Regions from separate parts of the Paenibacillus sp. SRL342 genome, predicted to be linked through region 2. Evidence: predicted binding sites of a transcription regulator. Region 2 holds the regulator's gene; each other region holds the start of a gene.
The links. The regulator Rex, encoded in region 2, represses fermentation and respiration genes when NADH is low (regulators of the CRP and FNR family bind a similar motif). The targets are predictions, from matches to a motif close to TTGTGAAATATTTCACAA.
Positions count from the first base shown of each region.

Region 1: a site for Rex is predicted at 2,575-2,592, ahead of pflB (formate C-acetyltransferase). Genes of this name have one in related genera too.
Region 3: a site for Rex is predicted at 4,764-4,781, ahead of AC4E8D_RS30070 (cytochrome ubiquinol oxidase subunit I). Genes of this name have one in related genera too.

Region 1 is NZ_OZ481790.1:4,657,988-4,668,116, reverse strand. Features, by position in the region: gene adhE (bifunctional acetaldehyde-CoA/alcohol dehydrogenase) at 1-1,737, shown strand, start outside; gene pflB (formate C-acetyltransferase) at 2,675-4,933, shown strand; gene pflA (pyruvate formate-lyase-activating protein) at 5,023-5,775, shown strand; gene AC4E8D_RS20535 (extracellular solute-binding protein) at 6,188-7,555, shown strand; gene AC4E8D_RS20530 (carbohydrate ABC transporter permease) at 7,607-8,491, shown strand; gene AC4E8D_RS20525 (carbohydrate ABC transporter permease) at 8,491-9,321, shown strand; gene AC4E8D_RS20520 (cache domain-containing sensor histidine kinase) at 9,354-10,129, shown strand, end outside.
Region 2 is NZ_OZ481790.1:4,479,094-4,489,222, reverse strand. Features, by position in the region: gene panC (pantoate--beta-alanine ligase) at 1-226, shown strand, start outside; gene panD (aspartate 1-decarboxylase) at 219-602, shown strand; gene AC4E8D_RS19635 (tetratricopeptide repeat protein) at 720-1,343, shown strand; gene dinG (ATP-dependent DNA helicase DinG) at 1,485-4,346, shown strand; gene AC4E8D_RS19625 (redox-sensing transcriptional repressor Rex) at 4,565-5,218, shown strand; gene AC4E8D_RS19620 (amidohydrolase) at 5,205-6,512, shown strand; gene AC4E8D_RS19615 (DUF5590 domain-containing protein) at 6,550-7,080, shown strand; gene AC4E8D_RS19610 (hypothetical protein) at 7,382-7,909, shown strand; gene AC4E8D_RS19605 (AAA family ATPase) at 7,902-9,404, shown strand; gene AC4E8D_RS19600 (3-hydroxyacyl-CoA dehydrogenase family protein) at 9,538-10,129, shown strand, end outside.
Region 3 is NZ_OZ481790.1:6,778,208-6,788,336, forward strand. Features, by position in the region: gene cydC (thiol reductant ABC exporter subunit CydC) at 1-307, opposite strand, end outside; gene cydD (thiol reductant ABC exporter subunit CydD) at 309-2,225, opposite strand; gene cydB (cytochrome d ubiquinol oxidase subunit II) at 2,227-3,282, opposite strand; gene AC4E8D_RS30070 (cytochrome ubiquinol oxidase subunit I) at 3,227-4,642, opposite strand; gene AC4E8D_RS30075 (hypothetical protein) at 5,026-6,318, shown strand; gene AC4E8D_RS30080 (glycosyltransferase) at 6,315-7,310, shown strand; gene AC4E8D_RS30085 (glycosyltransferase family 4 protein) at 7,312-8,853, shown strand; gene AC4E8D_RS30090 (class I SAM-dependent methyltransferase) at 8,850-9,521, shown strand; gene AC4E8D_RS30095 (glycosyltransferase) at 9,752-10,129, opposite strand, start outside.

The DNA.
Region 1 (10,129 bases), 180 kb from region 2:
ACAGCGGGTGCGATTAATGCCGAGAAATGTGCGGTGAACCCGGCGATTGTTGGTCAATCTGCGGTAAGCATTGCGAAATTGTGCGGTATTGAAGTTCCAGCAGGCACCAAAATTCTCGTGGCCGAGATTGAAGGGGTAGGTACAAAATTCCCATTGTCGGCTGAGAAATTAAGCCCGGTACTGGCTTGTTACAAAGTTAAAACGGCAGCAGAGGGAATTGAACGTGCAGCAGAAGTGGTTGCTTTTGGCGGCATGGGTCACTCCTCGGTTATCCACTCCACAAATGAAGAAGTGATTGGCAAATTCGCAGATCGTCTGCAAACTGGACGGATTATTGTGAACTCACCATCCACACACGGTGCCATCGGGGATATCTACAACACAAACATGCCGTCATTGACACTGGGATGCGGATCATACGGACGTAACTCGACTTCTTCCAACGTAACCGCTGTGAACTTAATCAATGTGAAAAGGGTGGCTCGCCGTACCGTGAATATGCAATGGTTCAAAGTGCCGAACAAAGTCTATTTCGAAAAAGGGGCAACGCAGTATCTTGCCAAAATGCCTGACATCACACGTGTAGCGATTATTACGGATGCCATGATGGTGAAGCTTGGATATGTTGAAAAGGTAGAACACTATCTGCGTCAACGCCAAATGCCAGTAGCGATCGAAGTATTCTCCGATGTTGAGCCAGATCCATCCACAACAACGGTAGACCGCGGAACCGAAATGATGCGCCGCTTCCAACCAGACTGCATTATCGCACTCGGCGGTGGATCACCGATGGATGCTGCCAAAGCCATGTGGTTGTTCTATGAATACCCAGACACGGACTTCAACGACCTGAAACAAAAATTCATGGATATCCGCAAACGGATCTACAAATATCCACGTCTCGGCGTAAAAGCGAAATTTGTAGCGATTCCAACCACATCCGGTACAGGTTCTGAAGTGACCTCGTTCGCTGTTATCACAGACAAAAATCAAGGTAACACCAAATATCCATTGGCCGACTATGAGCTGACACCAGACGTAGCGATTGTTGATCCGGAGTTTGTATACTCCCTGCCTAAAACAGCTGTTGCCGATACAGGTATGGACGTACTGACGCATGCGATTGAAGCTTATGTATCTGTTATGGCAAATGATTACACGGACGGACTTGCGATCAAAGCCATTCAACTGGTGTTCCAATACCTGGAGCAATCGGCACTGCAAGGAGATAAACTGGCACGTGAGAAAATGCATAATGCTTCCACGATTGCAGGTATGGCGTTTGCCAACGCATTCCTGGGCATTAACCACAGCTTGGCGCACAAATGGGGCGGTCAGTATCACACCGCACACGGACGCACCAATGCGATTCTGATGCCACACGTCATTCGTTACAACGCGAAAAAACCGACCAAATTTGCATCATTCCCGAAATATTCGCACTTTGTAGCGGATGAGCGGTATGCCGAAATCGCCCGCATCTTGGGATTGCCTGCTCGTACGACAGAAGAAGGCGTAACCAGTCTCATCAACGCCATTCGTAACCTGAACAAAACATTAGGCATTGAAGAATCGTTCCAGGAAATCGGCTTTGATGCCAAAGACTTTGAAGCACATGTAGATTATCTGGCAGACCGTGCCTTCGAAGACCAATGTACAACCGCCAATCCGAAGTTACCGCTGGTAACTGAACTGGCTGATGTATACCGCAACGCTTTCTACGGAAAGTTTGAATAATAAACTTAGAACGACGCGTGCCTTACGGCAAGAAGATCAGGGTTCCCCAAATGGGGAGCCCCGATTGCCGTCTTTCACACAATAACGAGAGGGCAGAAAAACAGAAGAGCAAAGCATCTGTTTTTCAGGGGTTATTCTAAGATTTGGTTTGCTCCGAGCATAGAGGAGCAAAGGGTTCTAGAGAGGTTACACGGAATCCGTGACGTGGCTGTTTGAGCCAGATGTTCACACAATAACGAGAGGGCAGAAAAACAGAAGAGCGAGCATCTGTTTTTCAGGTTTTATTCTAAGATTTAATTTGCTCCGAGCATAGAGGAGTAAAAGGTTCTATAGAGGTACACGGAATCCGTGAGGTGGCTGTTTGAGCCAGATGTTCACACAATAACGGAGTGGGCAGAAAAACAGCAGAGCAAAGCATCTGTTTTTCAGGAGTATTTTAAGATTTGGTTTGCTCCGAGCGTAGAGGAGCAAAGGGGTTCTCAAAGAGGTTACACGGAACCCGTGATGGGGCCGTTTGAACGAACCCTTTACACGACAACGGAGGGGCAGAAATAACCTGAAAAAGCGAAGCGTTCGCCTTTATCCCCGGATTTTCCCTTTTCAAAAGGGAATCAAAAAAATCTGGGGATAACAGCGATTGGAAGGTTGTTCTGCCACGCAGTGATCCTGTGTAAAGTTTCAATTTCAATGGGACACAGCGCAGGTGGAGTGAGTTAGTTCACTGACTTTGTGACAAAAATCACAGATGATGAAAGCCCCAAGTCGTATACTGAAAATGTAAGAAAAACATTCATCCCGCGGTTCCGGTTCCCAAGTAGAGAGAACATGTTCCGGTTTATGTGAAACAATTCACATTAATCGCGGCTCTGGGCACACAATGCTACGAATGAAGCAAGATGTTATGTGTCCAGAAATCCAAATTAGTGGAGGGATTACGATGTCGGTGATTGAAAAAGATGTCAAACAACAAACAGGCTGGAGAAACTTTACCAAAGGAACATGGACCAAATCCGTAGATGTGAATGATTTTCTGGCACACAACTTGTCTCCGTATTACGGTGACGAAGCATTTCTCGCAGGTGCAACCCAGAATACCAAAGAATTGTGGGATATCGTATCTGATCTGACCAAAAAAGAACGGGATAACGGCGGTGTCCTTGACGTTGATGTAAACACACCAGCGACTATTGTTTCTCACCAACCCGGTTATCTGGATCAATCCAAAGAGCAGATTGTCGGCGTTCAGACCGATGCTCCGTTCAAACGTTCCATTCAACCAACAGGCGGAATCCGGATGATGATTGATGCATGTGAAGCATACGGCTTCGAATTGCCTCAAGGCGTCATTGATATATTTACGAACATTCGCAAAACACACAACCAGGGTGTATTCGATGCTTATACTTCCGATATGCGTGCAGCACGTAAAGCAGGGATTATTACAGGTCTGCCAGATGCTTACGGCCGTGGCCGGATTATCGGTGACTATCGTCGTGTAGCTTTGTACGGGGTAGACTTCTTGATTCGTAACAAAAAAGGTGAACTGAATGCACTCGAAGTTGATGTTATCGATGAAGATGTGATTCGTCTGCGGGAAGAATTGTCTGAGCAGATTCGTGCATTGCAAGAATTGAAACAATTGGGCGATATGCACGGGTTCGATATTTCCTTGCCAGCGACAACAGCAAAAGAAGCATTCCAATGGTTGTACTTCGGTTATCTGGCTGCGATCAAAGAACAGAACGGTGCTGCGATGTCACTCGGACGTGTATCTTCTTTCCTGGATATCTACATTGAACGTGACCTGCAAGAAGGGATTTTGTCCGAAGAACAGGCTCAGGAATTGGTTGACCATTTTGTAATGAAACTGCGGATCGTCAAATTCCTGCGTACACCGGATTACAACGAACTGTTCAGTGGAGATCCAACATGGGTGACTGAGTCCATCGGTGGTATGTCCGTGAATGGCGAAACACGTGTAACCAAAAACAGTTTCCGTTTCCTGCATACACTGCACAACTTGGGTCCTGCACCAGAGCCGAACCTGACTGTACTATGGTCCACGAAACTTCCAGAAGCTTTCAAAGATTATTGCAGCAAAGTATCCATCGAAACCAGCTCAATCCAGTATGAGAATGATGATCTGATGCGTCCGATCTACGGTGACGATTACGGTATTGCATGCTGTGTGTCGGCTATGAAGATCGGGAAACAAATGCAATTCTTCGGCGCTCGTGCCAACCTGGCTAAAGCTCTCCTGTATGCGATCAACGGTGGTCGTGACGAGAAATCCGGAGCACAAGTTGGACCTGAGTATCCTGCCATCACTAGCGAAGTACTGGATTACAATGAGGTTATGAAACGCTTCAAACCAATGATGGAGTGGCTGGCGAAGCTGTACATGAACACCCTCAACGTCATTCACTACATGCATGATAAATACAGCTATGAACGTATCGAGATGGCATTGCATGACCGTGACATTGTACGTACGATGGCTTGTGGTATCGCTGGTCTGTCGGTTACAGCAGATTCACTGAGTGCAATCAAATATGCCAAAGTAAAACCAATTCGTAATGAACAAGGCATCGCAGTTGATTTTGAAATCGAAGGAGACTTCCCTTGTTACGGTAACAATGAAGACAGCGTTGACAGCATTGCTGTTGAACTGGTCGAGAACTTCATGGGTATGATTCGCAAACACAAAGCTTACCGTAACGCAGTTCCAACACAATCTGTTCTGACGATCACTTCCAACGTGGTATACGGTAAGAAAACAGGGACTACACCGGATGGTCGTAAAGCAGGTGAACCATTTGCTCCAGGCGCAAACCCAATGCATGGTCGTGACAAAAAAGGTGCACTGGCATCCCTTGGCTCTGTAGCCAAATTGCCTTATGAACACAGTCTTGATGGTATTTCCAACACCTTCTCCATCGTGCCAAAAGCATTGGGTAAAGAGGAGACTACACGTAAATCCAATCTGACTGCGATGATGGACGGTTACTTTGGTCAAAACGCTCATCACCTGAACGTTAACGTATTTGATCGTCAGCAATTGATTGATGCGATGGATCACCCGGAAAACTATCCACAATTGACTATACGGGTATCCGGATATGCGGTTAACTTCATTAAACTGACTCGTGAACAACAGTTGGATGTCATCAACCGTACGTTCCATGGCTCGATGTAATTAATTTGCAAGTAGAAGACCGCTAGAGCAAGATATTCCAAATCATATTAAACGCACAGCGGATGCGGATACAGAAAGGAAGAGGCAGCATGGTTAACGGACATATTCATTCACTCGAAACTTTCGGGACGGTTGACGGCCCAGGCATCCGCTTTGTGCTTTTTATGCAAGGATGTCTACTCAAATGTCAGTATTGCCACAACCCTGATACATGGGCGCTGGATGGTGGAAAAGAAATGACGCTAGAGGAGGTACTGGCTGAAATTGAGCCGTATCTATCCTACTACCGCAGCTCTGGAGGCGGACTCACGATATCTGGCGGAGAACCAACGTTACAGGCTCACTTTGTAGCCGAAATCTTCAAGGAAGTAAAGCGGCGTTGGGGATTGCATACGACGCTGGACAGCAATGGGTTTAACGAACCGGAGCGGATTCACGATCTGTTGGATCACACAGACCTGGTACTGCTGGACCTCAAACATATTGATGATGAGAAACACATCAAGTTGACAGGCAAATCCAACGAGAGAACGTTGAAAACGGCCAAGTGGTTATCGGAGCAAGGTCGGAAAATGTGGATACGTCACGTGTATGTGCCTGGCATTCATAACGAGGAAGAGGATCTGCTTAACCTCGGACGGTTTATTGGAACATTGAATGGCGTCGAAAAGTTCGAAATTCTTCCATACCATCAGATGGGGATCTACAAATGGGAAGCGCTCGGTAAAGTATATCCACTGGATGGAGTTCCTTCACCAAGTGAAGAAGAAGTGGAGCGGGCGTATCGCCTGATCGAACAAGGTCGCCAGGAAACGGCTGGCGTGGCTTGTTCAGGTAAGTAACTACAGTTATATACAGGATCTATATAATTTGAACTAATTTTTTACACGAGAACGAAGAGGACAGAAATAAGCTGAAGAAGCGGAGCGTTCGCCTTTATCCCCAGATTTTCACCTTTGTATAAGTGAATTAAAAATAATCTGGGGATAACAGCGATCGGAAGGTTGTTCTGTCATCGGAGTGGCAAGTGTAATTATTTTTAAGTTCAACTTATATTTCAACCCAAGCAGTCCTTGCGAACATGTTTCGCAGGGGCTGTTTTTTTGCTGTTATCCATTGTAAATGCAAGATTATTGGTCCAGTGAAGGATTTTATCCCTCCATTGATGAATTGTCATCCTTACGATGTAAGCTCCGGCTTTTTATAATCAGAGTGTAAAGCCAAAAGCTCAATATCTTGAGGAGGGTCAACCAGATGAAAAAAAGAATGACATTACTGCTTTCATTATTGCTTATCACTTCATGGACTTTGGCGGGATGTGCAAGCTCAAGTAACGAGCCACAGCAAGGCGCAGGCAATACACCTATGGAGGAGACAAGTAAGGAACCGATTGAGATGCTTCTCCGCCACACTCAAGTAGGGGCTGACAAACAGAAACGACTGGCCATCCTGCAGGATGTTGTGGACAAAGTTGAAGGTGAAATACCCAACCTGACTTTTACGCTGGATGGTGTCGAATCCGATGTGAATCGGAAGGAGAAGCTTCGTGGAGAGATGGCTGCAGGCAACCCGCCGGATATATTTGAACTGTTTGGCAGCCCGGATTCCAAAGTTTATGCCAAAGAAGGTATGCTGCTTGATCTGACTCCGATCCTGCAAGAGCTGGGCATTCAAGACCAGTTCACATCCCTTGAACCATTTACGTATGAAGGCCAGGTATATGGATTGCCGATTGGCGGTTCGGGCGAAGGTTTTTTCTACAATAAAGAGTACTTTGAACAAAAAGGATGGAAAGCCCCAACCACCATGGCTGAACTGGACAATATACTGGCCGAGATCAAGGCCGATGGCAAAGTGCCGCTTGCTTCTGCATCCAAGGCAGGCTGGGTACCGCTCATGTTAACCAATCATCTGTGGTCCCGGTATGCCGGGCCGGAGATTACTGCAAAGTTTGCAACAGGTGAAGCGAAATGGACCGACTCGGGTGTCGTGCAAGGTTTTGCCAAGCATAAGGAATGGGTCGATAAGGGTTACTTCAAAAAAGGTGAGCTGGGCTTCGAGTATGCCGAATATACCACGCAATTTACGAGCGGCGAAGCAATATTAATGTATGACGGAACATGGAAATCATCTGTATTCAAGGAAGGTCAGAGTGGCGAATCACTCATTGGCAAGGTTGGATTCTTCAATATGCCTCCGGTAGAGAACGGAGCAGGCGATCAGACGTCATTGATGCGTGATGTGAACAATGGATACGGTTTCTCCGCATCCGTGGCAGACGATCCGCAGAAGCTGGAAGCAGTGAAAGCTTTTATCAAAAATTTCTACAATGAAGATATGCAGATCCGCGGCCTTGTGGAAGACGGTGTGTTGCCGGCCATGAAGCTGGATGAGAAAGTGCTGACAGATAGCATTACCGATGATCTGATGAAAGAAATTGTGGCCGTGCTTAATGCGTCCAAGACGTCGTTCCCGGCATTTGATGCACTCGTTCAGGCCGATGTGACGACAGAGATCAGCAATCTGCAGATTCAGAAGTTGATTGGTGGTCAGACCACGCCAGAGAAAATGGCAGAAGAGCTGCAAAAGGTGCAAGAGGAAGCAAACGCTTCCGTGGAATAAACCAATTCAAGTCGAAACTGCGATCGTTGAAGTGACTGAAGGAGGCTGACTATGAATACTTCACTCCGCAGCCCGTTAATCTATACGTTGTTTGTAATGCCAGCCCTAATTCTGTTTGTGATGTTCTTTCTATACCCTATCGGTAGCTCTCTGTATTACAGTCTGACGAGTTGGAATGGGGTATCGGCTGACCCACGTTTTGTAGGTTTATCCAACTATGTGAAGGCACTGACCGATGAACGGTTCTGGATATCCACACGGAATAACGGCTTTTTCATCGGATTTTCGGTACTGATTCAGGTACCCCTAATCGTCCTGTTCTCGCTTCTGATTGCCAATGTGAAAAGGCTAAAAGGTCTGTATAAAACAGCTGTTTTTTTACCATCCATTATGTCGACAGCCGTTATCGGTATCTTATGGGGATTCATCTATGAGCCCAATATCGGACTATTAAACAAAATGCTTCATGTGCTGGGAATCGATCCAATCTACTGGTTATCGGATAACCGATTTGCCATGTTGTCCATCTTGGTGACCAATGCCTGGCAGTGGACGGGATTTTACATTGTCATGGTGTTGGCGGCCATACTGGCGATTCCCCGTGATCTGGATGAAGCGGCTGCCATTGATGGGGCAACGGCAGTACAACGTGCAATGCGAATTACGTTGCCGCTGATTCGGCCGATCATTTCGGTGGTGATCATGTTGTCCATTGCAGGTGCCATGAAAGCAGCCGACATCGTGATTGTCATGACCAAAGGTGGGCCCGCCGGGTCCACCGAGGTTCTGGCAACATACATGATCAAATATGCAATTACCAACTTCAAATATGGTTATGGCAATACCATTGCAGTGCTGATCTTTGCTCTGACGCTTGTGCTCACTGCGGTGTATCAACTGCTGGTGGCGAGACGGGGCGAGAGGGTGGAATATTGATGGCGAAAAGCATAAAAAGCAGTATACCTCATGTGTTGTTAATGTTGTATTTGATCGCGATTTTGTTTCCCTTTTTATTTGTAATTTTCTCTTCCTTCAAGCAGGATAACAATGAAATCGCCCTGAATCCATTCGGTCTGCCTACTACATGGGAGTTTAACAATTACGTGGAGGCTTGGGTGAGTGCCAAGATTGGTACGTATTTCTGGAACAGCCTGTACATTTCGGTTTTATCATCGGCGTGTACGATTGCCCTCGGCGCCATGTTTGCTTTTGCCGTAACCCGGATGAGACACCGGAGATGGAGCCTGTTTCTGTACAGTTTAATTCTGGCGGGTATGCTTATTCCTAACAATGCACTTATGCTGCCGATTTATCTGCTTGTTCGCAAAATGGGCATATTGGATACACATCTGGCATTGATCGTGCCCTATGTGGCCAATGCGATCCCGTTTACAATTATTATCCTGGCGGCTTTTATGCGTTCTCTGCCTGGAGAAATTGAGGAAGCGGCTGTCATGGACGGCTTGAGGGCCCCGGGTATCTTTGCTAAAATAGTGATACCTCTTACGGTTCCGGCTATTGTTACCGTTTTTATCGTTAATTTCCTCGCCAACTGGAACGAATTTTTACTCGCCAACTATTTTTTATCCACCGATAAATTGCGTACGCTGCCAGTGGGCATGGTCCAGTTTCGGGATCAATATCAGATGAACTATGCCCAGATGTCGGCAGGTATTGTATACAGTGTTGTACCTGTACTTGTGATCTACGCTATACTCCAGGAGAAAATTATAGAAGGAGTAACTGCAGGTGGTGTCAAAGGTTAATACCATGAACCAGTGAATAGGGAGAACGGGATATGAACTTGCGAATGAAGCTGGCCTTGGCATTTCTGCTGCTGATTATTGTACCGATGTGTGCGCTGGGCATTGGCATGTTTCTGGTCACATCACATACGATTGAGAAAAAATACAATCAACAGGCCGAATATGCGCTTCAGGCCATCAGCTACAATATCGAGAATGTATTTCAGCAGATTAACAATGTGACCGATAATGGGATAGCGACCTCGGTTTTTCAAATGGCGTTGAACGCCAAAGATCCGACCAAGCAGGATCTGGGGACCGGTAATCAGTTATCCCTGAATGCCAGCCAGCGCAATTTCCGTTCCCTTCTATATAATTATCCGTTCATCAGTTATGCCTTTTTATATGATTTGCGTTCGTCCGAGAACAACCAGATTGTCTCCATCTTCACCAAAGAAAATTTTCAAGCCCTTCCTTTTCAGCAATTCAAAGTGCATCCCTTATTTAACGAAATTCAGCAACTTAATGGTGTGCCCAAATGGCTCGCACCTCTGGAATATCCCGAATTAACCGGGGTAGAGCCTGTCTTCACCCAGATCAGACTGATCAAAGAACTCAGTTATTTTCAAAATATCGGCGTGCTTGTTGTTCAGATCAAAAAAGGAGAGATCGACCGGATCTTCCGTCACCTGCAAATCAGCGATTCGGCACAGGATACATCATTCCTGTTAATTAATGAAGAAGGACTGATCGTTTATGATCCTGCAGGGATTTACAACGGTGAGAACATGCAAAACCTTGGTGCTGAATCCGGCAGTTACGGTCCCGG
Region 2 (10,129 bases):
CGCCGCAGATATCCGTCGTATTCTGCGCGAGCAGATTGCAAGTTCACCGCTTGCTGTTATCGACTACGCCGAGATTCAGGCTTTTCCAAGTCTGGAGCCGCTCGCAGATCAGGAAGAAGTTCAAGGACGTGACGATCTGCTCATCGCACTTGCGGTGAAATTTGGAAAAACAAGATTGATTGACAATATAAGGTTGCAAAAATCGGAGGTACTGTCCCATGTTTAGAACACTGATGAAATCCAAAATCCACCGGGCTACGGTAACGGAAGCCAATTTGAACTATGTGGGTAGCATTACCATAGATGAAGACTTGATGGAAACATCCGACTTGATGGAAAACGAAAAAGTGCAAATTGTGAACAACAACAATGGTGCACGTCTGGAAACTTATGTGATTCCAGGGCCGCGCGGAAGCGGGGTCATATGTCTTAACGGCGCAGCTGCACGTCTGGTGCAGCCTGGAGATAACGTCATTATCATTTCTTACGCCATGATGTCGCAAGAAGAGGCAAATACTCACAAACCAACCGTTGTATTTGTAGATGGACAGAATAAACCTGTACAAACGATGAAACAGGAAGTCCACGCAACAATTATGTAATCGACTGGTAAGGAGAATGAAATCGGACCTTGAAGCAAAAAATGAGTACAGGTCACTGCACTAATCCATTTTTTCAAGGGTGGGGATGCATCGATGTTCCAGCATGTTTTCGCAGAAATGAACGACATGTTAGATGAAATTATCAAGAGCTATCCTTCCGCTGAAGGCCTGAACAAACAGGAATTGCTGCAAAAGTGGAATTTGCTTAAGCGGATGAGTGACGGAATGCTGGATGAATGGCTGATGTTTGAAGAAAAGATGAGCCAGGTGAGGGAGCGGGAGATGGATAAGCCTGCTTCCCTTGAACCGGAACAGGAAGCTGTTACCGCTCTGCCTGAACTCCATCTGGAATGTTTCAGTCGAGGTCAGGGCTATTTCAAATTACAGATGTATCCGCAGGCGATCATGCAGTTCTCCCGGGTTGTGACCGACCATCCGGAGAGTGCATTGACTCGTTTTTACCTGGCGCTCGCGTATCTGAATCTGGAACAAATGGCGGAAGCCGGGACACATTTGCAGCAGATCATGTATCTTAAGGGTTCGCCTCGCTTAAAAGGGCTTGTATGTAACGCCCTGGGCTGTATTCAAGCCAAGCTTGCGAATCCCGAAGCTGCATGTTCACTCTTTGCACAGGCCCTTCAGTATGACCCGACATTGACCGAACCACTGTACAACATGGAAGCTTGCAGGTTGAACAGGGGAAAATTGCAATATGCTAATCAGCTGACGACCCTTCATTAAGCGGGAATTCGGCGACAAAAAACGGTGTTCCCTCCTTTGGCATAGCGGCGGGGACACCGCTTTTTTGTCAGTTAATTTTCAAATCCCCTTTTTTTTGCTATGCTGTAACATAGACTGGAATGGAAGGGACCGTACATTGCAATGAAATTTGCCGTATTGGATTTCGAAACAACCGGCACGCAGTCCGACGGTGAGATTATACAGGCCGGACTTGCCATCATAGATCATGACTACAGCATAACTCAAATATATAGTTCTTATGTGAACCCTGGTGTACCGATTCCCCCGTTTATTTCGGGGTTAACGGGTATTACCGATGAAGATGTGGCGGACGCTCCTTCACTCGAAGAGATGATGATGGAGATGGTTCCGCTGCTTAATGATGTGGTGCTTGTTGGACACAACGTCGCTTTTGATTTTCACTTTTTGCAGAATGCTCTCGACCGTTGCGGTTATTTGCCGTTCACTGGCCGCATTCTGGACACGATTGATTTTCTGAAGATTACATTCCCATCACTGGGTTCTTATCAACTCGGTTATGTGTCTTCCGAATTTGGATTTCAACATGACCGCCCTCACCAGGCAGACAGTGATGCACTGGCGACAGCCTATGTGCTTCTCAAGTGTCTGGATGAGTTAAAGGAATTACCGCTCATAACGATTCAGCGCCTCAGTGACCTGTTTGCACCAGAAGACAGTGACTTGGGTTGGTTCTTGGACGGAATGCGCAGTGAGAAGGAAGCAGAGCCGATTCAGGATCTGGACGGACATACCTATTATCGTCAGCTTGCTCTTAATGTAAGTGATTGGACCGATATTGGTGCACCACGCGATGAGCGGGAGGCTAACCCCCTTGATGGTGTAAGCTTCGAACAGTTTATGGACCAGGTTCGGGAGAACCTGAAGGATACACTGGATCATTACGAAGAGCGTGAAGCGCAGACTCAGATGTTCAGCAGTGTAAGGCAAGCCCTGGATGAAGAGAAACATCTCTTGATCGAAGCAGGAACAGGCACTGGTAAATCTCTGGGTTATCTCTTGCCTGCTATTTACGAAAGTGTGAAGCAAGAACAGAAAGTTATGGTTAGCACGCATACAATCAATCTGCAGGAGCAATTGAGAGAGCGAGACATTCCGATGCTGACCCAAGTGGTTCCGTTCCCGTTTAAAGCTGCTGTCTTCAAAGGGCGTGGACATTACCTGTGCCTGCGCAAATTTGAACACAAAATCAATAAACGTGAATTCGCCACACCTAAAGAGGATTATTTCACAGCAGCTCAGATGATTGTCTGGCTTACGCAGACCGAAACCGGAGATGATGAGGAGCTTAACCTTAGCGGACGCGGAGGGGACTTCTGGGAGACCGTACAGAGTGAATCCGAATCATGTCTGGGAAGATCCTGTCCATGGTTCCGCAAATGTTTCTACCATCGTGCCAAACATGAAGCAGGGTTGTCTGATATCGTAATCACCAATCACTCCAAATTATTTACGGATGTGAAAGCCGCGCATCAGCTGCTGCCAGCCTATGAGAGTCTTGTGATCGATGAGGCACATCATCTGGAGGATGTCGCTGGTAAACATCTTGGAATGCATATGAAATATTTCACCTTGGTTCATACACTGACCCGCCTATTTAAAGACAGTCGTAATGGTCAGCTGCCTATGCTTCGTTCCCAGTTATCCGGGCATGAAAATTCAGTGCAATGGGGCTCCATGGTGGATCAGATGTTCCCGCTGGCTGTTGAGGTCAAGGAACTGTGGGATCGTATGAGCGATGCCTTGTTCGGTCTGTTGCCTGAACGAAGTGATGCTTCACCGGGAGAGACGGGGCAATTTTCACTGCGTCTGAAAGCATCTCAGAAACCGGCAAAATGGGAGGAGCTGCAGGATCTGGAGAACCAGATCTATGTGACTCTGGGTGATTTGGTTCGCAAAGGGGACAAATTGCTGCTTGAGGTGAAAGAGGATCAGGATGATTATCAATCGGATAGTCTGATCACGGACATTACAGGATTGTTGAAAGATCTGACCACATTGAAGGAGAATCTTCGTTTCTTCATGCGCATGGATGATGCCAAAACGGTATACTGGATGGAAGCTAGCGGCCAGTTCCGCAGTAAATCTCTCCAGCTGTATGCCGTACCTGTAGATGTCAGTGCACAGCTTAAGGATTTGTTTTTTGACAAAAAGAAAAGTGTTGTGCTTACATCGGCTACGCTCTCTGTGGATAAGTCATTCCAGTTCATGATTGAACAGCTTGGCTTGCAGGAAGCTTCCGAGAATAATCGGCTGTTAACGTCGATGCTGCCATCACCTTTCAACTATCGCGATCAGGCACTTCTGGTGATTCCGCGTGATTTCCCGAGTGTGAAGGGAAGTGTGGGTGATGCGCACTTTGTTAATATGCTGGTGCAATCACTCGCAGAGACGGCAATTGCTACGCGTGGACGCATGATGGTTCTGTTTACTTCATACAAGATGCTGCGACAGGTCTATGATCCGCTGAAGGAGGCACTGTCTGGTAACGACATCTCGTTGCTTGGGCAAGGCGTTGACAGTGGAAGTCGTTCCAAATTGACTCGCAGGTTCCAAGATGCCAAAGCAACGGTACTTTTGGGCACAAGCAGCTTCTGGGAGGGTGTAGATATCCCGGGAGAGGCCCTAACCTGTCTCGCTATTGTTCGACTGCCTTTCCAGCCACCGAATCATCCGTTGGTGGAAGCCAAGAGTGAGCTGCTTCAGGAACAGAAGAAAAATCCGTTCATGAAACTGTCCGTGCCGCAAGCGGTCATTCGTTTCAAACAGGGATTTGGCCGGTTGGTGCGTACAGCGAAGGACAGAGGAATTGTCATTGTTTATGATACACGGGTGATTGAAGCGTACTATGGTAAATTCTTTTTATATTCATTACCTGGTCCCAAAATGGAACACATGCTCACGGAGCAGATGGTTCCACGAATTACCGAGTGGTTGGAAAAACCTGCTAATGAACAAAAATAATGGTTGTTTTGTTCGTTACATCATTGCATGACACTATTGTTTGGCGTTAAACTTTATTAGATATTTCCGTATCCGATTAAAGCAGTTGCACGTAAGAACTTATAACCTAAATTACAAGGAGCATTCTGTATAAAATGTCACGTTTATCTTTGAGTTTATACAGAATGCTCATCTTTTCATCTATTATTTTATCGTGGTCTTGGTAAGGGGGAGCAAGAATGAAATCGGATAAAATTTCGGAAGCGGTGGTACGACGTCTGCCTGTATACTTGCGTTATTTGAACGAGTTGCATCAGCGTGAGGTGGCTACTGTTTCTTCTCAAGAGCTTGGACAGAGGCTGGATCTGAATCCGGCCCAAATTCGTAAAGACCTGGCTTACTTCGGTGATTTTGGTCGTAAAGGGATCGGGTATGATGTATCCTATCTGATCGAGAAAATTCGTCACATTCTCAAGATCGATCAGCAAATTAATGTAGCTCTGGTAGGCGCGGGTAATCTAGGTCAAGCCTTGTCCAACTACAACGCATATCTGAAAGACAACATGAAGATTGTTGCTGTATTTGATGCATATGGACCGAAGATTGGTAGTCAAATCAACAGTTTGACGGTAAAACCAATGGATGAATTGACGGAAGCGGTTAAAACGGATAACATCCGCATCGGAATTATCACGGTTCCGGATACGGAAGCCCAAAATGTAGCCGATCAGCTTATTGAATCCGGAATCGAAGCGATCCTTAATTTTGCACCAACAATTCTAAAAACACCGCCGCATATCCGCATTCACCATGCTGACTTTACAACGGATCTGCTTAGTTTGGCCTATTACTTGGAGACTGGAAAGGACGACGAGGAAGATGACAACAAATAGATGGGTAATCCACAACGGCAAATTTGCCGTTAATGAAGGCGGCACAACATGGAACGTGGTCCAAGGATACATGGTTGTTGAGAATGACAAGATTGTGCATATTGGTGAGACATTGCCGGATGAAGACAAAAATAGTACCAAGGTAGATGGAAAAGGACTGTTCTTCCTGCCGGGTCTGATCAATACGCATGGTCATGCAGCGATGTCGTTGCTCAGAGGGCACGGAGACGATCTTGCATTGCAAGTATGGTTGCAGGAAAAAATGTGGCCGATGGAAGCGAAAATGACTTCAGAAGATGTATATTGGGGAACCTCGCTATCGGTGCTTGAAATGTTGAAAGGCGGAACTACAGCTTTCCTGGACATGTATGATCACATGGATCAAGTGGCCAAAGTTGTGGAGCAATCCGGCGTTAGAGCAGCACTGGCACGTGGTGTAATCGGGCTGTGCTCGAAAGAAGAGCAATTGCGGAAGCTGGAGGAGTCGGCAGCGTTTGCACGTGAGTGGAATGGACAGGCAGATGGTCGTATTACAACCGTAATCTCGCCACATGCCCCATATACATGCCCTCCTGACTACATAGAGAAGCTTGTACAGGTCGCGAATGACCTAAACCTTCCTCTCCATACACATATGTCTGAAACGCTTCGTGAGGTGGAGCAGAACGTGGCTGATTATGGACTGCGTCCTGTGGCACATCTAGAGAAACTGGGATTTTTCTCCCGTCCATCCCTGGTTGCACATGCGGTGCATCTGAATGATGAAGAGATTGAGATTCTGGCCCGTCATGATGTGGCTGTATCCCATAACCCGGGAAGTAACCTGAAACTCGCTTCCGGTGTTGCGCGGGTACCTGCGATGCTGAAAGCAGGAGTTACCGTGTCACTCGGAACAGACGGACCAGCAAGCAACAACAACCTGGATATGTTCGAGGAAATGAGACTGGCTGCATTGATCCACAAAGGTGTATCTGGTGACCCGACGGCAGTACCGGCAGGCGAAGCGTTACTACTCGGAACGTTATATGGTGCCAAATCCATCTTCTTGAACAATACCGGAGCGCTTCAGGTCGGCATGAAGGCTGATTTTATCGCCCTTGATATTGAACAGGCACATTTCTATCCACATACAGACCTGATCTCACATACGATCTACTCGGCTTCTGCCAAAGATGTTGAGCACGTATGGGTGGATGGAAAACAAGTGGTGAAACATGGCGAATGTCTGACGCTGGATGAAGAACGTATTTTGCGTGAGTCTCAATTGGCATTTGATGGTCTGCTTGCTCGTTAATTGCAGGACAGCATCATAGGGAAAGGAAGTTCGGCTTTTGAAGAAAAAAAAGAAGTGGATATGGATTTCGCTACTTGCACTGGTTCTGATTCTGTTTGGACTTCAGCGTTATTACGTCTATGTCACGCAGGACCAGCGCAAGGAAGAAGCGCTCGCTATAGAGGCAGCACAGAAGCAACTGGGCATTACATCCTATGATGAATTGCGCAAGTACATCTGGGGAGACAAAGAAGGCTCTGACAATATCTACTGGACCCTGATCGGCAAAAATAAGGATAACCAGGATGTTATGGTCTGGGTTAAATTCGATGCAAACAATCAACCGGCTAAGGGTGCAAACGCTGTACACAGTGAGCTGCTGCAGAATGGCATGTCCGAAGCGCAGATCCGCAATCGCTTCAGTTCTGAAGTTCCTGCCGGTGAGATTAAGCGAATCATGCCCGGAGTTGTGAATGGAATATATGTGTGGCAAGTGTATTATAAAGACGGTACGCATAACCACTATCGCTTTTATCGTTTTAGCAACGGAGAACAGGTGGACCTGGTCTACACCCTCCCGAACAGCTAGAACAAATAGAGTGACATAACTAGAGAATTTAAAGAAATGAAAGAACCGGCAGACGGATATCCGACTGAACCGGTTCTTTGTGTTGTCTGTAAACATTTTTGATTTAAATAGTTAAAATTAATAATTTATTCATATTTTCGCCTTCGAAATTGTATATACGATGTGATATACTCAGATATGTACTCAAAGTTACATTCAAAACAAATAAACCTGTCGAAATTATCGCAGGAGTCAATGTGCACATATTCGTATATACCAATAAGCCAGTAGGTTAGGCCAAAATCTGGGAGGGGTAATTCACTTGAAGCTAAAAGTATTGCCTATTGCTTTAACTGCCGTCATTTCAGCCGTTGTGTTGTTTGGAGGTTGGTTTGTATATCGTCAGGTGGCCGTGCAGAATCCGATTGAAAAGATGGTTACCCAGTACGATGGAGTCAATGACGTTCAATTAACTATTAACCGCAATGACGTACAATTGAAACTGGATCTGCAACCTGATGTTGATTTGGGCAGACTGGTACAATATATTCACAAAGAAGGACAGACGGTGATTGGTTCACGCTCGTTAAAGCTGGATGTTGTGGATCATTCCAACGAGGCGCTTGAGAACTGGTGGGGTGATGCCATGTTTACCGTAGCCCAGGCGATGGAGAACAAGCAGTACACCGAAATTACACCAACGTTGTCGAAGATGGCGACGAACGGGATTAAAGTGAATACAGCTATGGATGACAACAATGTATATGTCAGTCTCAGTGACGGAGATGCTAGCAAGTTTATAATTCTGCCGCGTGTGCCCGGTCAGATAGGAGTGTGGCCTAATGCCTAAATGGACAAAAGAAGTTGCCATCGGATTTTTTCCTGTGTTGATTATTTTCCTTGCGTTTACTGGTGTTAATATTGTTCCGATTCTTATTGCGGCGGCGGTTGTCGGTGGTCTGCTGTTCATGATGCAAATGCGTGGCGGGATTACAGTAGGCGCTGCACAGGAACGTAAACGTAAGAAAAAAGGACCTTCCAAGCTTACTTTTGAAGAAATTGGCGGACAGGACAGTGCCAAGCAGGAATTGCGTGAAGCGCTTGACTTTCTGATCAAACATGAAGAAATCCGGAAGTTCGGGATTCGCCCGTTAAAAGGGATCTTGCTGACGGGCCCTCCAGGGACAGGGAAAACGTTGATGGCGAAGGCTGCTGCACATTACACCGATTCTATTTTTGTAGCAGCATCGGGTAGTGAATTCGTGGAAATGTATGTTGGTGTGGGTGCCAGCAGAATTCGGGATTTGTTCAAGGACGCGAGAACCCGTGCCACCAAGGAAAATAAGGAAAACGCTATTATCTTTATCGATGAAATCGATGTCATCGGGGGGAAACGTGAGGGTGGTCAACAGCGTGAATATGATCAGACTCTGAATCAGCTCCTGACGGAAATGGATGGAATCTATTCTTCCGATACGCCAAGAATTCTGGTTATCGCTGCAACGAACCGTAAAGAGATGCTGGATAGCGCCCTAACGCGACCGGGACGTTTTGACCGTCACATTCAAGTGGACTTGCCTGACAAAAAGGGCAGAAAGCATATTCTGGAACTGCATGCGGTGAACAAACCTCTGTTGAAGGAAGTTAATCTGGAGAAAACAGCGGAAGAATCATATGGTTTCTCTGGTGCACAACTCGAAAGTGTGATGAACGAAGCGGCAATATACGCCATGCGGGATGGGCTGTTGAACATCGAACAGCGGCACTTGTCTCTGGCTATTGATAAAGTCATGATGGGTGAAAAGACAGACCGTGAGTCCAGTGTGGAAGAGAAGAAAAGGGTCGCTATTCATGAGTTGGGACATGCCATTATGGCTGAACTTGTTCGTCCAGGCAGTGTTAGTCAGGTGGCACTCAGTCCGCGTGGTCAGGCGCTGGGATATGTCCGTCATAACCCGCAACAGGAACAGTTCCTATATACGAAGCGCTTCCTGGAAGAGCAGATCATGATTGCACTCGGAGGAGCAGCTGCGGAGGAAATGTACTACGGTGGTCGTTCCACAGGTTCACGCAATGACTTCGATCAGGCAACCAATGTTGTGCAGACGATGATGGCTTCCGGATTGACTTCACTTGGGATTGTGAACATGGATATGGTGACAACCGAGGAACTGATGAGAGAGAATAAATTAATTCTGCAAGAACTGATGGAACAGACGAAGCGGTTGCTTGAAGAACAACGGACAATTTTCGACAATTCACTCGACATCTTGATTCGTGAGGAAGTTTTGTCTGGCGAACAATTTCGTTGTCAATTTCGTGACAGTGCCCTTCTACCAGCATAATTTATTTATGCTGGTTATTTTTTTTTACATTTCACTCGTGCTAAGATATTATTATATGTTGGGTCGAAATTTGTAATTTTCGGCGAACAGGGTACAATAGAGAAATAGAGAACCGAAAGGATGGAGCAGAACCATGTTTTTCAAAAAAATAGGAGTTGTCGGCGGCGGTACGATGGGACAAGGTATTTCCCAGATGCTCGCAGCCAAAGGACTTGATGTGCTTCTCGTGGAGCATACAACACAAAAGCTGGATCATGCATATGACATGATCGAAACCAATCTGGATAAACAACTGGAGAAATGGGCGATTACAAAAGCGGAGAAGAAATTGATTCTTTCCCGCATTACCAAGGTAGCTCATTTAGCTGAACTTGGAACTTGCGACATGGTCATTGAGACAATTTCAGAGGATCTGGATGCGAAAAAAGCAGTATTCAGCCAACTGGACCAAGTTTGTCCAAGCAATGTCATTCTGGCAAGTAATACATCCACGCTGAGTTTGACCGAGCTTGCAAGCTCGACCAAATATCCAGAGCGTGTTATTGGCATGCACTTTATTCACCCGGTATCCCGGGTTGATCTTGTAGAGATTATTCGTGGACTGAAAACTTCGGATACAACATTCGAAGAGACCAGACGTTTTGTTGAAGAAGTAGCGGACAAAAAAGGAGTCATGATTTATGAATCCCCTGGATTCGTAACTTCCCGTCTGATCTGCCTGCTGA
Region 3 (10,129 bases), 2.3 Mb from region 2:
ACACCCGCAGTACGGCATCATGTCCTGCCAATCGCTCGATATATCGAAAGACAGCGCGGAATATCCCAAATGCACGTACACCAACAATGGGTACATACACCATTAGAATATTTTCAGGACGCAGCGCAGACTTGGAGATCAGAAATCCGGAGGTGAACAGCAGCAGTACCGCACACAAGGCAGCCCATGTACCCAGCGCAATGACTGCAATGAATCTCCAGCGGTACTGTGCCACATACGGAGCAATCCAGCTATTTTTTTCTTTTTCGTTACGGACGGTCTCCATATGCTCATATCCGGACTTCATTTTATATCGCCTCCATCTGGGCCTGAATCATCTGATAATATACACCTTGTCGTGCCAGTAACTCCTGATGTGTTCCCGTCTCTGCCACTGTGCCGCCATCCATGACAATAATTCGATCCATATGTGGCATCCAATGCAGACGATGGGTAGCCAAAAATACAAGTTTTCCTTCAAATAGCGGCAGCATCGTCTGTTTCAGTTCATACTCCGTTTCCACATCCAGATGTGCTGTCGGTTCATCGAGCAGCAGGATGTTTCGTTTACTAAGCAAAGCTCTTGCCAGCGCCACCCGTTGCTCCTGCCCACCACTGAGCTGTCTGCCACCAGCCCCAATGAGCTCATGCAGCCCACCGGATAATGAAGACAGTAGCTTGGTTAATCCAGCTGCGCTAATGGCCTTCGCCACTTCCGTATCTGATGCCTCCGGCATGTAGAAACGAACGTTATCCGCTAGACTTCCGCTGAAAATATACGGATGCTGCGGAATGGCTGCCGTCTGTCTTCGCCAGGATTCAAGCAGATCCTGTGTCACAGGCTGTCCGTTGGCTAATACTTGGCCTGAAGTAGGAAGCTGAAATCCAGCCAATACATCAATCAACGTGGACTTGCCTGCTCCGCTGGCGCCAATAATACCAATTTTGCCAAGACCCGTGATCTGAAATGTGACATCCTTTAGCGAATAAGGACCTTCATCATCATGCCGTACCTGTACATCCGTTAGTGCCAACCTGCTATTCTCATTCCAAGAGAACACTAAGGAAGAGGAAGAAACAAGCTCAGGAGTAGTAGAAACAGAAGCAGGATCAGGAGCAAAATGTCCCGCAGCCGTTTTATCATTCAACATGACACGTATGGTCGAAGTAGCAGCTTTCCTATTACCCGAAGATAATGATGGTGCAGATCCAGCTTCGTCCTCTTCCCTAACCGGATGTGCAACAACATTTGCATAGGCTTCTTTCTGTTTCCGTTCAGCAGCTTTCCCCCGTTCAATCACCTGATTAATGGCCGCTCCGGCTTCCTTACCGTCCAATGTGGCATGATAATCAGCGCCGAGCATACGTACAGGCAGGAAATATTCGGATGCCAGAATCAGTACCGTCAAAGCAGGGCCGAGCAGCATATGCCCCTCCGTCAGACGTAATCCCAGACCAACTGCTACGGAAGCAACGGACAGCATGGTGAAGAAGTCGAGGGCAAACGAAGAAAGAAAGGCCATGCGCAAGGTAGACATCGTCGCTTTCCAATACCGCTGACTGACCCGCAGAATGGACCCTTCGTGTGTTTTGCTTTGTCCCAATGTTTTCAGCGTCTCCAGACCACGCAGGGTATCAACAAAATGGTTAGCGAGTGCTTTGTAGGATCTGAATTGTCCGTCTATCTTCCGCTGCGCTGCGAGGCCAATCAGAATCATGAACACAATCAGGATTGGGAGTGTCAGCATCAGAATAACCCCGGACATCAGATCCAGCTTGAACACATACAGCAGAATGACGATGGGTGTGAATCCTATGCCCAGCATGCGAGGAATGAACAGTTCCAGATAGGTCTTGTATTGGGCTGTGCCCTCACGTGCCAGCGTAACCAGATGGCCTGTGCCCTCCGTCTTGGCATAACGCGGTCCAAGCCTGAACCACTGCTCCACCATCTGTCTGCGCAGATCGGTTCCCGTTCTCTCCGCATATCTTGAGGTCACGAGTTGTAACCAGAAAGATAGGGCATAGCGGGCGGCAAAAGCAGCCAGGAACAGCAGTAGTACCGGGTACTGCTCCGTTACGGATGAACCTTCAAACAATGCCGTGATGGCCTGTGCCAGCCATTTGGCTTGCATAATGATCGTCATCGCCTGCAACAGTACCAGCGCTGATGCCAGCGCGATTACAGGCCGGATGCCCGGCAGCTTCATCAGCCCCCGTCCCATATCAGTACTCCAGGTGGTGCTGCTCGTTCAGGCGTTTGCGGAAGATATAATAACTCCAGATCTGATAACCGAGAACAAACGGCAGCAATGTGCAAGCTACAATGGTCATTACTTTCAATGAATACGCTCCCGATGCGGCATTGTATACAGTCAGGTCATACGCCGCCCCAAAGGAACTCACCATCACTCTTGGGAAAAGTCCGATAAAGACCGAGGCAAAGGCAATTGCAATCACTGCCCCTGTCATACCAAAAGCCCAGCCTTCACGCTTCTGACGGACAAAGTATGCGGCAAGTGCAAGCGAGACTGCGCCAAGTACAACCATGATCCAAAGAGCCCAGCCGCGTACGGCGAACACATCGGTCATGAAATACGTCATTAACGCGTAAACAGCGAGTAGTGCAGCCAGCGGCAGCATCAATTTTTGTGCTGTCTTCAAGGCACGCTCTCTGAGATCACCTACTGTCCGTAGTGATGCAAACAGCAATCCATGCACCAGACACAGCAGGGTTACGCTCAAGCCGCCAATTACGGTGTACGGATTAACGATATCGAGGAATCCTGCACGCAACTGCATCTCCCCATCAATGGGCAGACCTTTCATCAACGTGGCAAAGACCACGCCGAACAGGAAAGGCAAGAGCGCGCTGGAGACAACAATGATGATGTCCCATGTTTTGCGCCAGCGCTGCTGTTTCATTTTACTGCGGAATTCGAAAGCAACTCCGCGGCCAATCAAGGCGAGTAACACCACCACAAGTGGCAGGTAAAAACCACTGAACAACGTGGCATACCAGTGCGGGAAGGCAGCAAACATCGCGCCCCCTGCCGTAATCAGCCATACTTCATTACCATCCCAGAACGGACCGATCGAGTTGATCAGGGTCCGGCGTTCGCGGTCTGTTTTGGCAATAATGCCTGTAGACATCCCCACACCAAAATCAAAACCTTCCAAAAAGAAGAAACCGACAAACAATACGGCAATCAGCAAAAACCATAACTCACTTAGTGACAACGGAATAACCTCCATCCACGCCGAACGGATCGGCCGATTCATCGTGATCTTCTGGCTTCTCGACCGCAAACGGTCCTGCTTTGATCTCACGTACGAACAGGTATACCATCACGATTCCGAGAACCGTATACGCAGCGGTAAAAGCGATGGTCGAGAACAGGATCATTCCTGCGGATACGTTCGGCGAGACCCCGGCTTCGGTAGTCATATAACCAAATACCGTCCATGGCTGTCTTCCAACCTCGGTCATGATCCAACCTGACGTATTGGCGATAAACGGCAAAGATATGGCAAATACCATCAGACGCATAAACCAATTTCCAGCGACCTCCAGCTTCTTACGCATGGCCAGAAACGTACCGTATAGCGCCAGTGCAATCATCAATCCACCGGCTGCAATCATAATGCGGAAACTCCAGAACGTTGTACGTACCGGCGGGATGTAGTCCCCCGGTCCATACGTCTGCTCATACTCGGCCTGGAGCTCCTTCATGCCTTTGACACTACCGGAGAACTTGCTGTAAGACAGGTAACTGAGCAATCCAGGGATTTTGATCTCACCCGTGTTCTCCTGTTTATCCGAATCAATAAAAGCGACCACCGTCCATGGGGCCGGATCTTCTGTCGTTGTCCATGTGCCCTCACTCGCTGCCATCTTCATCGGCTGTGTCTCCACCAGATATTGCGCCTGGAAATGTCCGGAGAAAGCTACACCAAACGAGGAAATAAGCGCGATAATGATCGCGATATTATACGATTTGCGAAAGATCTCCACATCCTGCTTTTTCATCAATTTGTAAGCACTGATCCCGGTTACCACGAAGGCCCCTGTCATCAATGCCCCAAAGATTGTATGTGGGAACTCGACGAGAAGCTGACCATTCGTGATAAGTGCAAAGAAATCATTCATCTCGGCTCGGCCGTTGTTGATCTCAAACCCGACAGGATGCTGCATAAATGAATTGGCTGCCAGAATCCACAGCGCGGACAGGAATGTGCCGACAAAAACCAGCCAGATGCAGGCCAGATGCACTTTTTTGGATAAACGATCCCATCCGAATATCCACAACCCAATAAATGTAGACTCCATAAAAAACGCGAGTAACGCTTCAATGGCCAGTGGCGCACCGAAGACGTCCCCCACGAACCGAGAGTACTCGGACCAGTTCATGCCAAACTGGAACTCTTGCAAAATACCTGTGACTACCCCGACGGCAAAGTTAATCAGGAACAGCTTGCCCCAGAACTTGGCCATCGTTTTGTAGATCTCCTTACCCTTAACAACGTACAACGTCTCCATGATCGCAACCAACAGTACAAGACCTATGGATAGCGGCACAAAAAAGAAATGGAAAATCGTTGTAAGTGCATATTGGATACGCGATAACATAATCGGATCCATACCGTTACCCCTTCTTTCTGTTCACTTCGCAGTATGCGTATTTGGCATTGAAGCTGCACCTTCGCTGTCTGTCCGCCAAATACGTTGATGAACGTATTGTGCCAGATTACCTATTTTATACATGTGAGAATTATCACAATCTTCGTCTCTAGCGCAAAAAAAAGTGATCCTGGTCACATAAAAGATAAAATTCAGCCTATTATCACAGCTTGCCAACTGCATCTATTCATGGAAGATACTCATGTTTGGGACGGAATGCCCATATGTTAGTCTCAGGCATATCATGCGAAGTACCGTGAGGGCTTTACATATGAAGTGAAAGCATGAAGTACATGCAGAGTGAATGACGCACCATATTACAGTCAAGGTGAGGTGAACTATTCATGGAAAAACCTGCGCCATTACCAGGTGAAGACTCCGAAGTCAGCCTGGATAAGGCCAGTACAACACAGTCCCCTGTCCGATATGTTCTCTTCCCTCGCAAAGGGGGCTGGTCATCCTTTCCCTACCCCGATATTGCTGCATTGCTGTCGATCGAAGGAGAGGTCTACTATGTCAGCAGCCTGACGCAATCAGAAGATGTACCTCCGGTCATTACCGTCATCTCCCTCCCTGAAGCCAAGCAGCTATTGCTGGAACCTCGCACCGTAGCCGTAGTCGCCCATCCCTACTGGCTAATGGCTACGGCTTCGCTGGAGCCTGAGCTATGTATTGCCCTGCTCCCTGAGCCTGCTGGAAACGAAGCAGAATCTCCGCTATGGGAGAGCAGTATTTCCAAACTGGTCGGCATCGCCGATCTGGTAGGTACCTCCTCCGAAACACGGTATTTGAAGCTGTTATTCCAAGGCGTACGCGCCATCTGGCTGGGCGGAGAAGACCCTACACCCGCGGGTATGATGCAAAAGGATGATCTCGAAATCCCTCTCCGGGACTACGAACTGTTCTTCCTGCATGCGCTGCGGCAGATCCTGTCAGGAACGCTGGATAGCGGCACCCTGCTTCAATGCAGTGTACGTGCCGACTTCTACCGACAGCTCCGAGCCAAAGCAGGTGCACATGAGACGATATCCTTTTTGCTGGCAGCCTATGAGTATCTGCTTGAGGATCCGCGGGCCGTCCATTCGTTGCAAGAGTCCTTCACCCATGCGGTCATGAATGGTCGCAGTGACTGTGTAGTCTCCCACTATCGATTCCTGTCTGCCATTCATGCCCGGTCCGGCAAGTTGGAGGACGCCCTGCGGGTGTATGGAATCAGTGCAGCCGACGAACAGGAACGCCATCATTATGAACAGTTATGTCGCTGGCTTGAGGCGGGAGAAGATCAACTTGTACGAGCGGAACTACTGCGCATGAACGATGATTACGGAAATGCCCTGCGTATCCTGGACGAACTTGGCGGAGAAACCGCGAGACATTGGAAATTCCGCATCTTCCAGGAGACTGGACGTGTGGAAGATGCACTGGCTCTGGTGCATGCAGTCGATATTCAGGATGATGCCAGTCGCCGGGATTATCAGCAATTATCCGGCAGCGCACTGGCTCTGCGAGGGGAAAGACACGGGGCCGTCCGACATTTCCTTGAGACAGCATTGGAGGATGAAGAAGCGCTGGCCCGGATTGTGGAGCTGGAGCTGTTGGATCATGCTGTACAGCAATTGCTTGGGGAGGTGCCATGATGCTGGACCCGAAGAAGCGTAGACAACAGTTGAATGGGCCAATGGTGCACAGGGATATCCGAACCGAAACCACTTTCACGCCAACGGAAACAGTGGATCGAACACATATAAACGTATTGGAAAATGGCGATCACACGCCGGATCATGCACAACCATCACATGGCTCCCGAAGCCAAGTGCATCACTGGGGCGACACACAAGGTCAATTCGAACAGGACACTACTTCCGTAGAGGAGGAAACAAGCGTATTCAAAGAACCCTTCTCCATTCGCCGGGTTCGCAAAAGCAAAGGCAACAAGCTCACCGCCATGCTCCAGGTTCGCAATGAACGTGGCCGATACCTTGAAGAAGTATTGCATGATCTGAGTGAGTTCGTGGACGAGATCGTGATTGTGGACGATGCCAGCACAGACGGAACACCGGACATATGCAAAGCCTACCCAAAGGTGGTCCGTCTGGAGGTATTGGAGAAACCGCTATTCGCCGAGGAATGGCGCCTTCGCAACACCTTGTGGCAAGCGGCGGCGGGAACATGTCCCGACTGGTTGCTCTCGGTTGATGCGGATGAGCTGTACAGCTCAGAGGCCAAGAAAGCCATACGCACTCTGATTAATCAGGAGTATGCAGACTGGTTTGCATTCCGTTTCTACGATATGTGGGGCGGCCGGACCCACTACCGGGAAGATGATCTCTGGTCTCTGCACAAACGGCATACCGCTTCACTTGTACGGTATATGCCTGGATATCCTTATTTTTATCCACAACAGAATCATCATGTTCCCCGTCTTCCCTTGTCCTGCACTGTATTGCCTGGAGTCAGCACGGAATTGAAGGTTCAGCATCTCGGCTGGGCAGGCAGTCTGGAGGACCGGGTTCGTAAATATTTGCGTTACAAGCGCATTGATCCTAGCGGTGAGTGGGGTAATCTTGCACATTACGAGTCTATTCTCGATCCGGAACCTCGGCTGATTCCCTGGAAGGAGGGACCGTGAGATGGGCGTGGTGAGTATTCTGACACATAGTTTCACCGACGGGTACAACCGGGAATTCGGTCGTGTATTTGGTGGTGGACTGGAACGCTACATTCTGGATCTGTGCAGTGTCATCCGAGGACTCGGGCATATTCCCGAAGTTCATCAGCTGTCCTATTTTGAAGCATTCCAGACTCGGACGGAGCAGATTGACGTATTTGGTTATTCGTACGACATGGATAATGTACCGGAAGCCTTTGACCGGATGGCAGCCGCAGCGCGCGGTCCCGTGATCTATGCCAGCTGTCTGTGGCAACCCATCACCTACAAACCAGGCAGTCTTGGCATCTGTCACGGCATTAACTGGGATCGTCCCGGACTGCCACTGGAGACCAAACAACAAGTCGCGGAACATATTCAACTGGCTCTGGATGGACTCGTGCGCATTGTATCCGTGGATTCTCATTTCCAGACCTTTTGCCGGGCTGCGTGCACCTATACTGATCCAAGGCAGGTTGTCCTGATTCCCAACGCAGTGGATACGTCCTATTTCACACCAGCCCCACCAACACGGACCTTGGAGCAGAAACAGGAAGACGAATGGCTTGTCGCATGGAAGCATGATCTGGCGAGTCATGAAGAGAATGTTGGTGCAGTTATATCAGGGGTGCAAGCTGTAGAAGGTAAGGGTGGAATGGGTCGTGATGGAGCGAACAATGGTAAGGCTAACGGAGACGGAGGTAGGGATACAGATAGCGATCAAGAACCAGAGGGGAAAGAAACGGTAGATTTCCATTTACAGTTATCGAAACGGGACGAAGCTGAGGCAGATGGCGAAACGTATAGGTTTGCTCATAACCACCGGAATTCAACGGATTGGGCTACGGAGATTCTGGTAGAAGCAGATGCTGAGTATCAGGTTAATGGTCCGATTCAGGGACAGGTTGAAAGGAAAACTGTGGATGCCCGTGTGACCTCTCCCCGCCCGATTCGCATTATCTATCCGCGCCGCATCAGCATGGAACGGGGTATTATCCCAATGATGCTGGCAGCAGATAAACTTCTTGGAGCCTTTCCGGATCTGGAGATTGAATTTGCCGGGGAACTGGTCGAAGGCAGTACGGTCGGGAGAGTCTTCCGTTACTGGCATCGTACTCATCCACATGCGGAGCGAATTAACCAGCGCACGTATGATTTCCGTGATATTCGAGCGGCCTACCATCAGGCAGATATCGCCGTAATTCCCACCGTGTTCTCGGAAGGCACCTCCTATGCCTGTCTGGAAGCGATGAGCTGTGGACTTCCGGTAATTGCCTCCAATGTTGGCGGATTGAATGATCTGATTCAGGATGGTTTTAATGGGCTGCTGGTACCTCCTGGTGAGCAGGAACTAACCGCTGCACTGGTACGCCTTGTACAGGATCGGGCCGAGCGAGAACGACTGGGAATCTATGCGCGCGAGACTGCACTGTCCTATGATCTCGCCAGGTGGCGGAGCCGGTGGAGCACGGTGTTGGAATCTTTTTTGGCAGAGACAGGATTGAAGGAGGGAATTCGGGGATGAGGGATATGCCCAAGGCAACGGAATTCATGGAATCAAGATACATTCGGCAAAGTGATCCTAAAACGGACACATTGGTCTTCCCGCTGCATCCGGCATGGTGGAGCCGTCCCTACGAATATGAATGGGCCCGGCGGTTTGCACGTCCGGACGATGTGGTCCTTGATGCAGCCTGCGGCATCTCCCATCCGTTCAAATTCTGGCTTGCCGAACACTGCCGCGAGGTTCACGCTTGTGACTGGGATGAACGTATTTTGTCTGAAGAGGCGATAAGACTGGATATCGTTTCTGATTTTGGTGAGCAAGCGGCCCAGGATCTGCCGGAATCAACTCTCATCCGATTGCACCGTGCAAAGGCTAATCTGGCCCAGCTTCCGTACGAGTCAGGTAAGTTTGATCGGGTGTTCTGTATCTCTGTACTGGAACATCTGGATACGGGCACGATGCTGCGGGCGTTTCGTGAATTCGCTCGGGTGCTGAAACCAAACGGACAGTTAATCGCTACCTTCGATGTGCCCGAGATGCGGCCGGATCTGCTGGAGACGATCATGGCTGTCACCGGATTAACCATTGAAGATAAACTGAATGTGGATGAGCCGGACGATGCCATCTGGTCTGACATGTACGGCACGCCGATCCGCTGTTTTCGAGCGGTGATATGCAAAGGCTGAGACGAATTGGCTTACGTTGAGTTAAGTGCAGATTGGAAAATTGAGGGCTCGAGGGCTCGACCCATTAGCAACGGAACAATACACGGTTCGGGCAATCCTCCGATTACCGGTAGCTCCGTTACTTTTACAATTTCAATCGGATGGGCTAGTGCGGGAATATATGGGGATGGAGGTTGGGGACTAGAGACTAGAAATTAATAATTAGTGATTAAAGATATAAAGATTAAAGATTAAAGGTGTACCAGTAACATGTTGCACTGGTTGGTGTATTCATCAGCAGAGGCTGCGCCGGGTGCTGTCAGGCGCAGCAGGGTGTGCAGGCCCGGCGGGATTGTCGTCGCCGGGCGACCTGTGGCGGCAGGTTGCCGCGCAGTAAGTTGGGCCGATTCGGCCCATTCACGCGCCAGGTTCTGCCGCCCGGCGAGCAGCGCGAGCGTGCCCGCGAGGAGCGCGTGAGCGGTGCGCTCCGAGGCGGGCACTTCGTCCGCGTGGGGCTGCTGCGTGCCGTCAGGCGTGCCGCATAGCGCAAGCAGCCCTTCGCGGACGCTCGCGGGTGCGCGCAGCAACCCGCAGCGTGCCGCAGGCGGAAGCGCTGCAAGCAACGCCAG